2 regions of the Synechococcus sp. KORDI-52 genome follow, and region 2 is predicted to be linked to the other one. Evidence: predicted binding sites of a transcription regulator. Region 2 holds the regulator's gene; the other holds the start of a gene.
What was found. The regulator HrcA, encoded in region 2, represses chaperone genes, less so after heat shock. The targets are predictions, from matches to a motif close to TTAGCACTCNNNNNNNNNGAGTGCTAA.
Positions count from the first base shown of each region.

Region 1: a site for HrcA is predicted at 5,823-5,849, ahead of groES (co-chaperone GroES). Genes of this name have one in related genera too.

Region 1 is NZ_CP006271.1:996,218-1,004,118, forward strand. It holds gene KR52_RS04965 (aminopeptidase P N-terminal domain-containing protein) at 1-1,024, shown strand, start outside; gene KR52_RS04970 (calcium:proton antiporter) at 1,062-2,225, opposite strand; gene KR52_RS04975 (TIGR01548 family HAD-type hydrolase) at 2,222-2,944, opposite strand; gene KR52_RS04980 (30S ribosomal protein PSRP-3) at 3,047-3,562, shown strand; gene atpC (ATP synthase F1 subunit epsilon) at 3,733-4,143, opposite strand; gene atpD (F0F1 ATP synthase subunit beta) at 4,216-5,679, opposite strand; gene groES (co-chaperone GroES) at 5,902-6,213, shown strand; gene groL (chaperonin GroEL) at 6,291-7,901, shown strand, end outside.
Region 2 is NZ_CP006271.1:768,951-776,851, forward strand. It holds gene KR52_RS03800 (AI-2E family transporter) at 1-894, shown strand, start outside; gene cysC (adenylyl-sulfate kinase) at 854-1,498, opposite strand; gene KR52_RS03810 (translation initiation factor) at 1,530-1,856, opposite strand; gene KR52_RS03815 (class I SAM-dependent methyltransferase) at 1,886-2,839, shown strand; gene trpB (tryptophan synthase subunit beta) at 2,862-4,118, shown strand; gene KR52_RS03825 (heat-inducible transcriptional repressor HrcA) at 4,129-5,103, opposite strand; gene KR52_RS03830 (rhodanese-like domain-containing protein) at 5,103-5,456, opposite strand; gene KR52_RS03835 (DUF3352 domain-containing protein) at 5,474-7,090, shown strand; gene sixA (phosphohistidine phosphatase SixA) at 7,068-7,556, shown strand; gene KR52_RS03845 (citrate synthase) at 7,570-7,901, shown strand, end outside.

The sequences.
Region 1 (7,901 bases), 230 kb from region 2:
CTATGGGGCGGATGTGGCCCATCCGCTGGATCAGCTGGGCGAAAAACTTCCGGAGTACCTCGCTGGTGCCGAAGCCATCGCCTTTCGTGTTGGCCGCCACGCATCGGTGGAGTCGAAGGTGCTTGGGGCCTGGGGGCGACAGCTTGATACCTATGCCCGCACGGGTACGGCGGCCCTGGGCCTGGTGGCGCCGACGCCGATCCTGCATCGCCTGCGACTGCGCAAGGAGCCCCACGAGCTGGAACGTCTGCGGGAGGCCTGCCGCATCTCCGCCGAAGCCCATGAGCTGGCCCGTTCGATCACCCGGCCGGGCATGAACGAAGCCGAGGTGCAGGCGGCGATGGAGGCCCATTTCCGCAGCAACGGGGCTCGCGGTCCGGCTTACGGCTCCATCGTTGCCGGCGGCGACAACGCCTGCGTGCTGCACTACACCGCCAACACGGCCCCGTTGCAGGACGGCGACCTGCTGCTGATCGATGCCGGCTGTTCCCTGGAGGATTACTACAACGGCGACATCACCCGCACCTTCCCGGTGAATGGCCGCTTCACGGCCGAACAGCGGGACCTCTACAGCCTGGTGCTGGCGGCCCAGGAAGCGGCTGTGGCGGTCGTGGCACCCGGCGGCACCGCTTCAGCGGTGCATGCCACAGCTCTGAGAATTCTTGTTGAGGGGCTGGTAGACCTGGGCCTGTTGATCGGGGATCCGGACGGGATCATCGAGCGGGGCGACTACCGCCACCTGTACATGCATCGCACGGGCCATTGGTTGGGCCTGGATGTGCACGACGTGGGTGCCTACAGGCTCGGTGAGCAGCCCGTGCCGCTGGAGCCGGGCATTGTGCTCACGGTGGAACCGGGCCTCTACGTCAGTGACCGCCTCAACGTGCCGGAGGGTCAGCCGGAGATTGACGATCGTTGGAAAGGCATCGGCATCCGCATCGAAGACGACGTCGCTGTCACCGAGACCGGCCATGAGGTGCTCACCGCTGGCGCCCTCAAGAGCGTTGCCGCGATGGAACGCTGACCTCACTGACCTCACTGACCTCAATCGCTGATCGAGGTCAGCTCACAACCTGCAGAGCCACCCAGACCACGCCCACGGTGAGCAGCATCAGCCCATCCATTTCGCTGACGCGTCCACTGATCGGCCGCACCAGGATCAGCGTCAGCACCAGCAGCACCGACTCCAGTGGATCCAGCCCGAGGATCACATCGGTGCCCGTGAATTCGCCGATGGCCAGCACCGCCGGCACCGTCAAGCAAAGGGTCGAGAGGGACGACCCATAGAGGGTATTGAGCGACCGCTGCAACTCTCCTTTCCCAGCAGCCTGAAAGGCATTCAGAGCTTCCGGTGCCACCACCAGCAAGCCCACCAGCAAGCCCCCCAGGGAACTGGGCAGGCCAAGGTCGCTGATGCCGGTTTCGATCAGGCTCCCCATCGATTCCGCGATCAGCACCAGCACCAGCAGCCCGGCCGCCATCAGGCCTCCGTTTTGCAGGATTGAACTCTGCTGTTCGTCCGGCGGTGTGGGTGCTTCCGCAGGGCCATCAACCAGGGACACCGTCCCGGAGGCCTGTTGCTGGGGGCTTTCAACGAACAGGTTGCGGTAGCGGCCAACCTGGCCGCGCAGGAAAATGCCGTAGAGGCTGATCGACACGAAGGTCAGCAACCAGTTGATCGGCAGGGAGAAGTTGGCCTCGAGGCTGTCCTGGCTGAAGTTGGGAAGCACAAGCGCCAGAACGCTGATGGTGGTGATCAGATTGATGTAAGCACTCGAACCGCTCTGGTTCACAGCCGCCAGGTCTTCCAGCTGCATCGGTTGGGTGCGCCCCTGACGCTGCACCCTGGCGGCCACGATCAAGGTCAAGCCCTTGATCCCCGTCAGCACGATCATCAGCACCGAGAACATCGAGTCGCGGGCCAGGGTCGGGTTGCTCTCACCCGTCAGCATCGTGGAGGCGATCAGGGCCAGTTCAATCACGATCACGGACCCCGTCAGCACCAGGGTTCCCAGAGGCTCCCCGAGGCGCTCCGCCAGTTGATCGGCGTGGTGTGCCACCCCCCGTGCCATCAGCAGCACCAACAGGCTCAGCAGGCCCAGGCCTGTTAGCACATGCAGGGCGGGCTGGAGCAGCAGCCAGTCGAGCAGGTTGGTGGTCTCCAGGCCGATCAAGGCCATGATCCCGATCAGCAGGGGGGCCTCGCGCAGTACGGCCGCCCTCATGCCGCCGCTCCCTCCCAGCTCAAGACCGCTGCGGTGTTGCGCAGCACCCGATCAGCGCCGGCCTCCTGCAGCCGTTGTTCATAGATTCTTCGGGCCGGCGCCTGCTCTGCGGTCTGCAGGTGCGGTGGAACCACCGCAAGACTGATGAACGTTTGTTCCGGCCAGCTTTCCCGGGCTTTCATCACGGTATGTACATCGGCCACGGTGTCGCCGAGATAGGCCACCTGTGCCTCCTTGCCCTCAGCCCCCAGCGCTTTGGCCAGGTGGATCAAACCCTTGGGGTCCGGTTTGTCGGGGGCATCGCCCATGGCGATCAGGGGCGGATCCACAAGCCCCAGGCGCTGCTCCAGCACGAAGCGGGCTGAGGGCGGTTCAGCTCCACTCACAAATCCCCAGCGCAGCTTCCGCTGCGTCAACGTTGCGAAAAAGCTGGCGTCCACCAGCAGCGGCTCATCGCCGATGAATCCGGTCCACTGGCTGGGGTCCCCCTCCGGATCACCGCCGAAGTAGAAGGCGCTGAACACGTCGATCAGTGCGGCACGATCCGGTAGGTCAGTCCCATGTCGCCGCAGCAGTTCAAGGCTGGCGTCCCAGTCGTTGTTCCAGGATCCTTCGGCCTTCAGCGCATCGATCTCAGCGCTGCTGGGCTGCCAACCGCAGTAGTGCTGAACGGTGCATTGCAGGGCCCGTCGGTAACTGCCCGCTACATCGCGGATCACACCATCGATGTCGAACAGCAGGATGGTTGGAGATCCCAGAACGTCTGATGGGGAGCGGCTGGTAGGTTAGTTGTTTGTATTTCTGTCTTGAGCGCTGACACCATGACGGTCACCGAAGGCGCTGCCCCCACCGACCAGGAGGTCGCGACTCCGTCCGCCGACGCGGCTGAAGGCGCCACCCAGGCAGCTGAAACCACTGAACAGCCTGCAGCCAGCGAAGGCGAAGGCCGTCCTGTTTTGAAGGGCGCAGCCGCGGCTCTGGCCACGGCCACCATCGATGCTGATGGTGTTCCCTCCGGCTACACCCCCAAGGCCGATGAGGGCCGATTCCTGCTGAAGATCCTCTGGCTTCCCGACAACGTCGCCCTGGCTGTGGATCAGATCGTTGGCGGTGGCCCCAGCCCCCTCACCTCCTACTTCTTCTGGCCCCGTGAGGACGCCTGGGAAAGCTTGAAGACCGAGCTTGAAGGCAAGAGTTGGATCACCGACAACGAGCGTGTTGAAGTGCTCAACCAGGCCACTGAGGTGATCAACTACTGGCAAGAGGAAGGCAAGGGCAAGAGCCTCGACGAGGCCAAGGCCAAGTTCCCCGACGTCACCTTCTGCGGTACCGCCTGATTTTTCCCCTCAGTTTGTCGATTCAAACCTGCCTTCCGGCAGGTTTTTTTGTGCTCTTCTGAAGGGTTTGGCGTCACTGATCATCGTCATCGATCACAGAGCCACCATGAAAAAAGCCAGAGGCGGGAGCCCCTGGCTTTTGAAACGTCAACCGTTGGACAGCGGATGAATCAGTCGGCGGTTTTACTGGCCTGCAGGCGAGCCCGGGCTTCATTCATCTGTTGCTGTGCTTTGAGCTTTTCCGGAGAAGCCGGTTGGCCTTCCATGCCTGCCACCACGGTGGAGGCCTTCTGGAAAGCGGCTTCAGCGGCACCGGCATCGATGGCGCTGCCCAGTTCGGCCTTATTCACCAGAACGGTGACTTCATCAGCGTCAACCTCGGCGAAGCCACCCATCAGTGCGATGGAGTTCCAGGCACCGTTGGTACGCACGCGCAGTACACCGATGTCGATGGCGGTGAGCAACGAAATGTGGCCTGGCAGGATGCCGAGTTGGCCGGTGGTACTGGGCAGGATCACCTCGTCGGCGCTGCCATCAAAGACGTTCTGGTCTGTTGCCAGCACGCGGAGGGTGAGGGACATGAACCTTGGTTCGAAAAGAGAACGGACTGTCGATAAACACGTGATCGGGGGTGTGAATCACCCCCGCAGCGATCACTTGGTTTCGGCGGCGATCTTCTCGGCCTTGGCTTTCACTTCCTCGATGTTGCCCACCAGGTAGAAGGCGGCTTCGGGAAGGTTGTCCAGCTCACCGGAGAGGATCTGGTTGAAACCAGCGATGGTCTCGTCCAGCTTCACGTACTTGCCGGGCATGCCGGTGAAGATCTCAGCCACGAAGAAGGGCTGTGAGAGGAACTTCTCAACCTTGCGGGCACGATCCACGGTGCGGCGGTCGTCTTCCGACAGTTCGTCGAGACCCAGAATCGCGATGATGTCCTGGAGTTCCTTGTAGCGCTGCAGGGTGGACTGCACGGCGCGCGCCGTGCGGTAGTGCTCATCACCCACCACAGCCGGCTGCAGCATGGTGCTGGTGGAATCCAGAGGATCCACGGCTGGATAGATGCCCTTGGAGGCCAGGGCACGGTTCAGCACCGTGGTGGCATCGAGGTGAGCAAAGGTGGTGGCGGGAGCGGGGTCCGTCAGGTCGTCAGCAGGCACGTAGACGGCCTGGATCGATGTGATCGAACCTTCAACGGTGGAGGCAACACGCTCCTGCAAGGCACCCACATCGGTGCCCAGGGTGGGCTGGTAGCCCACAGCGGAAGGCATGCGGCCCAGCAGTGCAGACACCTCAGAACCCGCCTGCACGAAACGGAAGATGTTGTCGACGAACAGAAGCACGTCCTGCTTGTTCACGTCGCGGAAGTGCTCCGCCATGGTCAGAGCGGAGAGACCCACGCGCATCCGGGCACCGGGGGGCTCGTTCATCTGGCCGTAGCAGAGAGCCACCTTCGACTTGGATAGGTCATCGGCGTTGATCACGCCGGATTCCTTGAATTCCTCGTAGAGATCATTGCCCTCACGGGTGCGCTCACCCACACCACCGAACACCGACACACCGCCGTGCTCCTTGGCGATGTTGTTGATCAGTTCCTGAATCAACACGGTCTTGCCCACGCCGGCTCCGCCGAACAGGCCGACCTTTCCGCCTTGGCGGTAGGGAGCCAGAAGGTCAATCACCTTGATGCCGGTCTCGAACACCTTGGGCTTGGTTTCAAGCTCAGTGATGTTGGGGGCATCCCGGTGGATGGGAGCGGTGGCTGTTGTGTTCACAGGGCCCTGCTCGTCGACGGGCTCGCCCAGCACATTGAAGATCCGGCCGAGGGTGCCTTCGCCCACGGGCACGGAGATCGGTGCACCGGTGTCGACGGCTTCCATGCCGCGAACCAGGCCATCGGTGCCACTCATGGCAACGGCGCGAACGCGATGATCTCCCAGAAGCTGTTGAACCTCAGCCGTCAGGGCTACGTCATCACCAGCTGGGTTTTTACCCTCGATGCGCAGGGCGTTGTAGATCTTCGGCAGTTTCCCTGCGGGAAATTCCACGTCCAGAACCGGGCCGATCACCTGACGGATCACACCCTTGGTGCCAGCAGATGCAGGAGCAGAAGCGACCATAGGAAGGAGAAATGCGGGAACAGGCGCAGCGCGCTCGGACCCATTCAGAGCGGCGCAACCATACCACTGCTGTGGTTTGCCCCCACCGGTTCGGTCACCCGCACAGCTTGAGGTCTGGCCCGAGGGGTGGTCGGTTGCATACGTTGGCACTCATCGGCATCGAGTGCCAACTCGCGTCGATGCGTGGCGCTTTGCGCCCTGTCCCTGCTCCTGCAAGTACCCATGGCTGCTGTTTCTCTCAGCGTCTCGACTGTCAAACCCCTTGGCGATCGCATCTTCATCAAGGTGTCCGCTTCTGAAGAGACCACTGCCGGCGGCATTCTTCTGCCTGACACCGCCAAAGAAAAGCCCCAGGTGGGTGAAGTGGTTCAGGTGGGCCCCGGCAAGCGCAACGACGACGGCAGCCGCCAGGCTCCCGAAGTCGGTGTGGGCGACAAGGTCCTCTACAGCAAGTACGCCGGCACCGACATCAAGCTCGGCAGCGATGAATACGTGCTGCTGTCCGAGAAGGACATCCTGGCCGTCGTCAACTGAGATCAGCCCCGCTGCATTGCGGTCTGAGCCTCGGCTCAGCTTTCCCTTTTCATCCTCTTCACTAGGAACCGCCTTCCATGGCAAAGCGCATTATCTACAACGAGAACGCCCGTCGCGCACTCGAGAAAGGCATCGACATCCTGGCCGAATCCGTCGCGGTGACCCTCGGCCCCAAGGGGCGCAACGTGGTGCTCGAGAAGAAGTTCGGCGCTCCTCAGATCATCAATGACGGCGTCACCATCGCCAAGGAGATCGAGCTCGAAGACCACATCGAGAACACCGGCGTAGCCCTGATCCGTCAGGCCGCCTCCAAAACCAATGACGCCGCCGGCGACGGCACCACCACCGCCACCGTCCTGGCTCACGCCATGGTCAAGGCCGGCCTGCGTAACGTGGCTGCTGGTGCCAATGCCATCACCCTGAAGAAGGGCATCGATAAGGCCTCCGATTTCCTGGTCAGCAAGATCGAGGAAATGGCCAAGCCCATCGCCGACAGCAACGCCATCGCTCAGGTCGGCACCATCTCAGCCGGTAACGACGAGGAAGTCGGCAAGATGATTGCTGATGCCATGGACAAGGTCGGCAAAGAAGGTGTGATTTCCCTGGAAGAGGGCAAGTCCATGGAGACCGAGCTTGAGGTCACCGAGGGCATGCGTTTTGACAAGGGCTACATCTCCCCTTATTTCGCCACCGACACCGAGCGGATGGAAGCCGTCCTAGACGAGCCCTACATCCTGCTCACCGACAAGAAAATCGGTTTGGTGCAGGACCTGGTGCCCGTCCTCGAGCAGATTGCCCGCACCGGTAAGCCTCTGCTGATCATTGCTGAGGATATTGAGAAGGAAGCCCTCGCCACCCTGGTGGTGAACCGTCTGCGTGGCGTGCTGAATGTGGCTGCGGTGAAGGCCCCTGGTTTTGGTGATCGCCGCAAGGCCATGTTGGAAGACATGGCTGTTCTGACCAACGGTCAGCTGATCACCGAGGACGCCGGCCTCAAGCTGGAGAACGCCAAGCTGGAGATGCTGGGCACCGCCCGCCGCGTCACCATCAACAAAGACACCACCACCATCGTTGCCGAGGGCAACGAGGCGGCTGTCGGCGCCCGCTGCGAACAGATCAAGAAGCAGATGGACGAGACCGACTCCACCTACGACAAGGAGAAGCTGCAGGAGCGTCTGGCCAAACTGGCCGGTGGCGTTGCTGTGGTGAAGGTGGGTGCGGCCACCGAAACCGAGATGAAGGACAAGAAACTCCGTCTCGAGGATGCCATCAACGCCACCAAGGCGGCTGTTGAGGAAGGCATCGTTCCTGGCGGCGGAACCACCCTGGCGCACCTGGCTCCGGCCCTCGAGCAGTGGGCAGCCTCCAGCCTGTCCGGAGAGGAACTGATCGGCGCCAACATCGTGGCGGCTGCTCTCACCGCACCGCTGATGCGCATCGCTGAAAACGCAGGTGCCAACGGCGCTGTTGTGGCTGAGAACGTCAAGGCTCGCGCTGGTGCCGAAGGCTTCAACGCTGCCTCCGGCGAGTACGTCGACATGCTGGCTGCTGGCATTGTCGACCCGGCCAAAGTGACCCGCTCCGGTCTGCAGAATGCCGCCTCCATCGCTGGCATGGTGCTGACCACCGAGTGCATCGTGGCTGATCTGCCTGAGAAGAAGGAAGCAGCTCCTGCCGGCGGCGGCATG
Region 2 (7,901 bases):
GCCTGGGCCATGGTCAGCGTGGTCCTGGTGACCTTGGGGCTTTTGATCTGGGCAGCCGTGGGCTTGGTGCCGTTGTTGATTGAACAGCTCAGCCAATTGATCAGTGCTTCGCCCACCTTGTTGACGGCTGCCGAACAGTGGATCGACCGCGGGCAGCTTTGGGCGCTGGACCATGGTTTGCCCGCTGATTTCGCTGATCTCAGCAGCGATTTGGTGTCCCAGTTCAGCCGTCTGGCGACGCAGCTGAGTCAGCGCTTGTTGGGGCTGTTGGGGGCAACGGTGGGCACCACGATCAATGTGGTGATCGTGTTGGTGCTGGCGGTCTTCCTGTTGCTGGGGGCGGATCCGATTGTTGAAGGCCTGGCCCGTTGGTTGCCAGACCGCTGGCGGGCGTTGGTGCAGACCACAATCGAGCGCACGTTTCGTGGCTACTTCGCTGGTCAGGTGGTGCTGGCGCTGATCCTCAGCGGAGGTCAGCTGTTGGTGTTCACCGCCTTGAACATTCCCTATGGCGTGTTGTTTGCGGTGCTGATCGGCTTCACCACCCTGGTGCCCTACGCCAGTGCCCTGTCGATTGTCTCGGTCAGTGCGGTCCTGGCGGTACAGGATCCCCGCACAGGCCTTGAACTGCTTGCCGCGGCGATCGTCGTCGGTCAGATCGTGGATCAGGTGATCCAACCGCGTTTGATGGGAAGCATTGTGGGTTTGCAACCGGCCTGGTTGCTGATCGCGTTGCCGATCGGAGCTCGGGTGGGTGCTCTCTATGGAGTGGGGGATCTGCTGGGCCTGCTGTTGGCGGTGCCTGTGGCCAGTTGCATCAAGACCCTGGCTGATGCCGCCAGGGCCGGTGATCTCAGGCCGCCGGAATCACCCCCCGCTCCTGGAGCGCTTTGATCACCAGCTCCACGCAATCGGCCAGATCCTGCTTGCCGGTGTCGATCTTCAGTTCGGGCGCCTCAGGGGCCTCGTAGGGGCTGGAGATTCCGGTGAAGTCCTTGATCTGGCCAGCCCTTGCTTTGGCGTAGAGACCTTTGGGGTCACGGGATTCGCAGACGTCGAGATCGGCGGCGCAGAACACCTCGAGGAAATCACCGTCCTCCACAAGGCCGCGGGCCTTGTCACGGTCGGCGCGGAAGGGGGAAACGAAGGCCGTCAGCACAATCACGCCTGCATCCAGGAACAGCTTGGCCACTTCACCGATGCGGCGAATGTTTTCTTCGCGGTCGGCATCAGAGAAGCCCAGGTCCTTGCAGAGTCCATGGCGGATGTTGTCCCCGTCCAGCACATAGGTGGCAAGCCCCCGCTCGAACAGAGCCGCGTTCACGGCATTGGCCAGGGTGCTCTTACCGGAACCGGACAGTCCGGTGAACCAGAGGATGGCGCTGCGGTGGCCACGCTGCTTCGAGCGCTCGTCGCGGCCCACGGAGGCCTCATGCCAGGCAATGTTGGTGGACGCACCCTTGTTGGTGAGTTCTCCGTAGGTGGGGCTGGCTGTCATGGCCATGGCATGAAGTGGCGGCCATTCTCCCTTAACCCCCAGCCCGTTTCGGCCGGTATCCCTCCTTGCTGAGCAGCTCGAGCGTCAGATCCACCTGATCGCCTTGCAGTTCGATCACGCCGTTCTTGGCGGTACCACCACTGCCGATGCGTGTTTTGAGCGTCTTCAGCAGCGCCTTGAAGCCCGCTGCATCCAGCTCCAGGCCACGGATCACGGTCACGGTTTTGCCGCCCTTGCCGCCGCGGGTGGGCTGGACCCGCACCATTTGCTGAGACTTTGCTGTGGGCTCCGTCGTAGGCCCGCTCGGTCGCTGCAGACTGTCGATGTTGCTGAATTCCTGCCAGCCTCCCTTCGGCATCAACCCGTCGCAACCGCCTTGCATTGTCGATGACCACCGCCACTCCTCGCTGGGCCGATTCCACCCGTGGCCTCGGCCGTCTGATTGAGATGTTGATCGGCATCGGTCTGCTGCGCCGTCCTCTTTTTTTCCAGGCCCGGCAGTTGATCATCCGCACAGCAGAGCGCAACGGCATCCCCTGGCGTGCCCGGCGCCGGGCGCTGCAGCAGGCGGCGGAACCGCTTCTGGCTGCCAGCGCCACGGCCGGGCTCACCCCACCGGCCTATTACCTGTCCCGCTTCCATGCCTATGAGCAGGGCAATCTCTGCTGGCAGGCCGCTGCTGAAGCCGAGCAGGCCACAGATGCCATGGCCCTGCGGGTGTGGCCAGATGAGCAGCTGAAGCCGGCCGAGGCCCAGGCCCGGCTCCGCGATGCCATCCATGCCGTGGCGGAGCCGTTGCTGCCCGCGTTGATCGATCGTGTGGTCGATCTGGGCTGTTCCGTCGGGGTGAGCACCCAGGCCCTGGCCCGCTGGCTGAATGCCCGTGCCGCGGCGAATGCCGTCGATCCTCCAACGCTGATCGGGCTGGATCTGTCGCCGGAGATGCTGTCGGTGGCCCGTGTGCGTGACGGCCAGGGGCTCGTGCAGGACTGGCGCCATGCCGCCGCGGAAGCCACCGGACTGGCTTCGGCTTCGGTGGATCTGGTCAGCCTGCAGTTCGTTTGCCATGAGCTTCCGCAGGCGGCGACCCACGCTGTTCTGGCCGAAGCAGCTCGGCTGCTGCGCCCTGGTGGTGTGCTGCTGATGGTGGATCAGGATCCCGGTTCGTCTGTGCTGCAACGCTTGCCGGCGCCGGTGGCCACATTGCTCAAGAGCACAGAGCCCTTCATTGAGCAGTACTTCGCCTTGGACATGCCTGCCGCGCTGCGGGAGGCTGGGTTCCGGAATCTCAGCATCCGTGCCTGCGACCCACGGCACCGTGTGATCGCCTGCTTACGCTGAGCCGACGCTCCGCCTTGGATCCGTGACCAGCACCCTGCCCAACGCCAGCACTCCGGATCCCTCCAACCTGCAGCCATCGGTGCGTCCTGGAGCCCACGGCCGCTTTGGTCGCTTCGGGGGTCAGTACGTGCCGGAAACCCTGATGCCGGCCTTGGCGGAACTGGAGCAGGCCGCCGCCCAGGCCTGGAACGATCCGGCCTTCACCGCTGAGCTCAACCGCCTGCTGAAGAACTACGTCGGTCGGGCGACACCTCTCTATGAGGCTGAGCGTCTGACAGCCCATTACCGCCGTGCCGACGGTGGCCCCCGCATCTGGCTGAAGCGGGAAGACCTCAACCACACCGGGGCCCACAAGATCAATAACGCCCTGGGGCAGGCTCTGCTGGCGCTGCGGATGGGCAAGAAGCGGATCATCGCCGAGACCGGTGCGGGGCAGCACGGCGTCGCCACGGCCACGGTCTGTGCCCGCTTCGGTTTGGAGTGCGTGATCTACATGGGCGCGGAAGACATGCGCCGCCAGGCCCTCAATGTGTTCCGCATGCGCCTGCTCGGGGCCACGGTGCAACCGGTGACGGCCGGCACCGCCACCCTCAAGGACGCCACCAGCGAAGCCATCCGCGACTGGGTGACCAACGTCGAGACGACCCATTACATCCTTGGCTCCGTCGCCGGCCCGCATCCCTACCCGATGTTGGTGCGCGATTTCCATGCCGTGATCGGTGAGGAATCCAAGCAGCAGTGTCAGGAGGCCTTCGGTCGACTGCCGGACGTGCTGATGGCCTGCGTTGGCGGTGGCTCCAATGCCATGGGCCTGTTCCATCCTTTTGTTCAGGACACCTCCGTGCGTCTGATTGGAGTTGAGGCCGCCGGTGATGGTGTGGCCACCGGCCGCCACGCCGCAACGATCACCGAGGGTCGTGCCGGCGTCCTCCACGGGGCGATGAGCCTGTTGCTGCAGGACGGCGATGGCCAGGTGATGGAAGCTCATTCGATTTCTGCTGGTCTCGACTACCCCGGCGTGGGGCCGGAGCACAGCTACCTGCGGGAGATCGGTCGGGCCGAATATGCGGCAGTCACCGATCAGCAGGCCCTTGATGCCCTGCGCCTGGTGAGTGAGCTTGAGGGAATCATTCCGGCCCTGGAAACGGCCCACGCCTTCGCCTGGCTTGAGCAGCTCTGCCCCACCCTGGCCGATGGCACGGAAGTGGTGATCAACTGTTCCGGCCGCGGCGACAAGGACGTCAACACCGTGGCGGAAAAGCTGGGGGATCAGCTCTGAAGCTCAAGCTTCACGCCAGCATCAATTCCAGGTGGCGGGCTACCCGCTGCACGGCGGCGCGGGCCGTGGCGTAGGCCATACGCATCGGGCCCACCAATGCCACGTGGCCGAGCCCCTCGTTGCAGCGGTAGGGAGCCTGCACCACCGCACAGGCTTCCAAGGCCGGCTGGGGATGCTCGTCGCCGATCCAGACCCGTGCGGATGCACCGCGGCTGATCAAGGTGCCGGGTTGGTCGTCGATCAGTTCCAGCAGCGGCCGAAGGCTGGCCGTGCTTTCGAATTCCGGTTCGCTCACCAGCCTTGAGAGGCCATGCACCACCACCGATGCGGGGTTCGTAGGGGTGGGTTGGTCGAGGGCGTTGCGCAGCACCGAGCCGCTGCGTTGCAATTGCCTCGGCAGCGCCTCCCAGTTCAGCTCCCCCTGCTCGAGCTGGTCTGCGGCCCACCGTTCCATGGCTATGAGTTCGGCGTCTGCCCCATGCGGCAGACGCAGGTTGAGATGGCTGGCGCGGCCATTGGCTTCCACCAGCATCACCAGCAAGCGATCACCGCTGGGCACCAGGCGGATCGTCTCCAGCTGGCGGTTCTCCAGCTGCGGTTGGGTGATCAGGCTCATCAGACCGGTGAAATCAGTCAGCCGCCGGGCCACATGCATCAGCAGGTCGTCCAGGTCGGCCCAACGCAGGCTGAGGCCGGTGAGCTCCCGCTCCAAGTGTTGAACAGCAACGCCGGGTTCCGGCAGCAGCGCATCCACGTAGTGCCGGTACCCCATCGGGCTGGGAATGCGTCCGGCCGATGTGTGGGGCTGATGCAGCAGTCCACGACGCTCCAGAGCCCCCATGGCGGAACGAACGGTGGCGGAGCTGGCGGGGATGCCGAAGCGTTGCACCAGGGTGCGGCTGCCCACTGGTTCCATCGTGTCGACGTAGTGGTGCACCGTCGCCTGAAGCACCTGTTCTTGCCGAAGGGACAGGGGCTTGCTCATCAGTAGCGGGGGACGCTGGGATCCACCTGAAGGCTCCAGGCATCAATGCCTCCCTCAAGGTTCCACACCTCGAGGCCCCAGGGTTGGTCCAGCAGCCACAGACCGAAGTGGTAACTGCGGACGCCGGCATGGCAGACCACCACAACGGCCTGATCGGGCTGGAGGTCCTTTTGCAGGGTCGCCAGCCAGGCATTGGATTGGCTCAGGGGCCGGTGCAGCACCGCGCCGGGGAAGGGGGCGATGGCAATCTCAGCCGCCTCGCGCACGTCCACCACTTGGGGTGACGGTCGTTCGCTTTGCAGCCATTGCTGCAACTCGGGCGCTTGGATGGGTTGTGGTTTGGATTGGCCCATGGCGCCATTCTGCGGTGATGGACAAAGATGAGGCGATCCGAGAACGCCGGCCCATGAAGGCCCGCCCCTTCCTCAGCGCTGCCGGAGCTGCGCTGCTGTCGCTGCTTCTTCTGGCCGCTGGTCTGCTCTGGACCATGGATCGCCAGAGCCCCCTTCAACTGGCAGAGCAGCCGTTGCATCTGCCCCGGGCGGCCCGGTTCGTGCCCCGGGATGCCGATTTGTCCCTTCACTGGCTGGCCGATCCCGTGCGGTTGCCGGCCTATGCCCAGGCTGTGGCCCCTGCCTCCCAACGCCGCGATGCCCGTGATGGTGCAAGGCAGTGGCGTGAAGGGGTCTTTGCCTTGGCGGGCCTGCAGTTCGCTGTTGAGCTGGAGCCCTGGCTTGGAGAGGAGGTCAGCCTCACCCTCACCGATGGGGTCTCCCACGCTGGTTGGGTGTTGGCTTTGACCAGTCGGGATCACGACGGCGCCCGGCGCTTTCTGCAACGGTTCTGGCAGACCCGCAGCCTGGCGGGCACCGACCTCCAGATCAGCAGTTACCGCGGAATCGGTGTGATCAGCGGTCAGGGGGCGTTGGTGGGCCATGACCCCCAACCCCTGGCGACGGCCTTGATCGATGACGATCTGCTTCTGGTGGCCTCAGGCCGGGGCGTGCTGGAGCAAGCCCTCGATGTCTCCCAGCTGCCGGATCAGCATCAGCTGGGGGATCAACGCCTGCAGCGTCAGGTGGCTGAGCTCGGTCAAGGCGTGGCTCTGCTTACGGCCTCTCCCCACGCCCTTGAGCATTGGTTGCAGCTGCCCGAGCGGGTGGCCCAACGGGACGATCTGAGCGGACTTGTGGCATCGCTTCGGCCGGAGGGGGCCACCCTGGCGGTGGATGGGCGCCTCGGATTCCGGCAATCCCTTGGCGCCGACCCCTGGCCTGGCCTGAAGGATCTGACCGCCTCGGCCGGAGGCCATGCCCGCTGGCTGGCTCAGCTGCAGAGTCCAGCCCGTCTGTTGGATCCCAGCGAAAGTCATCCGCTGGCCCAATGGTTCGGTCCGGAGCTGGAGAAGCGCTTGGCGGACCAGCCGTCGGCAGAGGCTGTTGTGGGGGCCGATGACGGTCCTCTGCTTTGGCAGGACCAACCCGAGGGCTGGCTGCTGGCCACCCGCCCGCAAAGCCCCGCCAGGGATGTGGTGGATGCGCGTCTGCAGGAGCAGGGTCTGACCCGCTCTGAGCTGGAAGGCGATGGCGAGGTGTTGAGTGTGTGGACGCGTCTGGTGCGCCAGCGAGGCCGCCAGCCAGGGGTGGATGCCCAGTTGGCCGCGGCTCAGGTCCGCGACGCTTCCCTGAACTGGTGGGGTGAGTCCTTGGTGGCGCTGGCGCAGCGCCAGAACGGCCGTGCCCTTCAGCCCCGCTTGAACCAGTGGCAGGAACTCACAGCGTCTTCCCAACCAGCGCAGGCCCTCCTGCTGGCGGAGGACCCGGCCCGATCCCTGTTGGGGCGATGGCGGCCCTGGGCCCTGCTGCAGGTGATGGCGGGGCGGCCCCTGCTGAACCAGGTCCGCGGGCTGGCGGTTGCCGTTGATGCTGATCGCCAGGAGGAGGGCGGCCCCGAGATTCCGTTGCATGCCCGGCTCCAACTCGGTTGACCTGCTCCTGCTGCGGCATGGCATCGCCGAACCCCGCCTGGCGGGGCGGGATCATCCGGATCGTCCCCTGACCGCCGCCGGCCGTCAGCGCACGCAGCTGGTGATGGCGGCCCTGGTGCGGCGGGGGGTGCGGCTGGATCGTCTGCTGTCCAGCCCTTACCGCCGAGCTCTGCAAACCGCTGAACTGGCCCTGGAGGCGGGGCTTGCCTCAGAGCTTGCGGTGGACGAACGACTCGAACCAGGAGGAGCCCTCGAAACGCTGCTGACGGCAGCCGATGGGCGCCTCGGTCTGGTGGGCCATGAGCCGGATCTGGGCGATCTGGCCTGCGGTCTTCTGGGGTGTGCTCCGGGTGCCCTGGTGCTGAAGAAAGCCGGTGTGATCCAGCTGCGTCATTCCACCGGCCAGTGGCAGGTGCAGGCCTTGCTTCGGCCATCACTGCTGATTGACGATTTAGGTTGCTGTTAGAGGCAATCAGGCGGTGGCCCAGCAGCAGACAGGCGACCTGCGCCATGCGCGGACCGGGATCGAATTGCGTCCAGGCCTGGATGGCGTGCCTGCAACCCAGTCGGCGATCTGCGACATCGATGGAGAGCAGGGGCTGCTCACCTATCGCGGCTACCCGATGCAGGATCTGGCGGCCAACAGCAGCTTCCTGGAAACCGCCTATCTGCTGATTTGGGGAGAGCTGCCCAGCCGCAAGCAGTTGGCGGAGTTTGAGCACGCCGTGCAGATGCACCGGCGGGTCAGCTTCCGGGTGCGGGACATGATGAAGTGCTTTCCGGCCAGCGGCCATCCGATGGACGCGCTGCA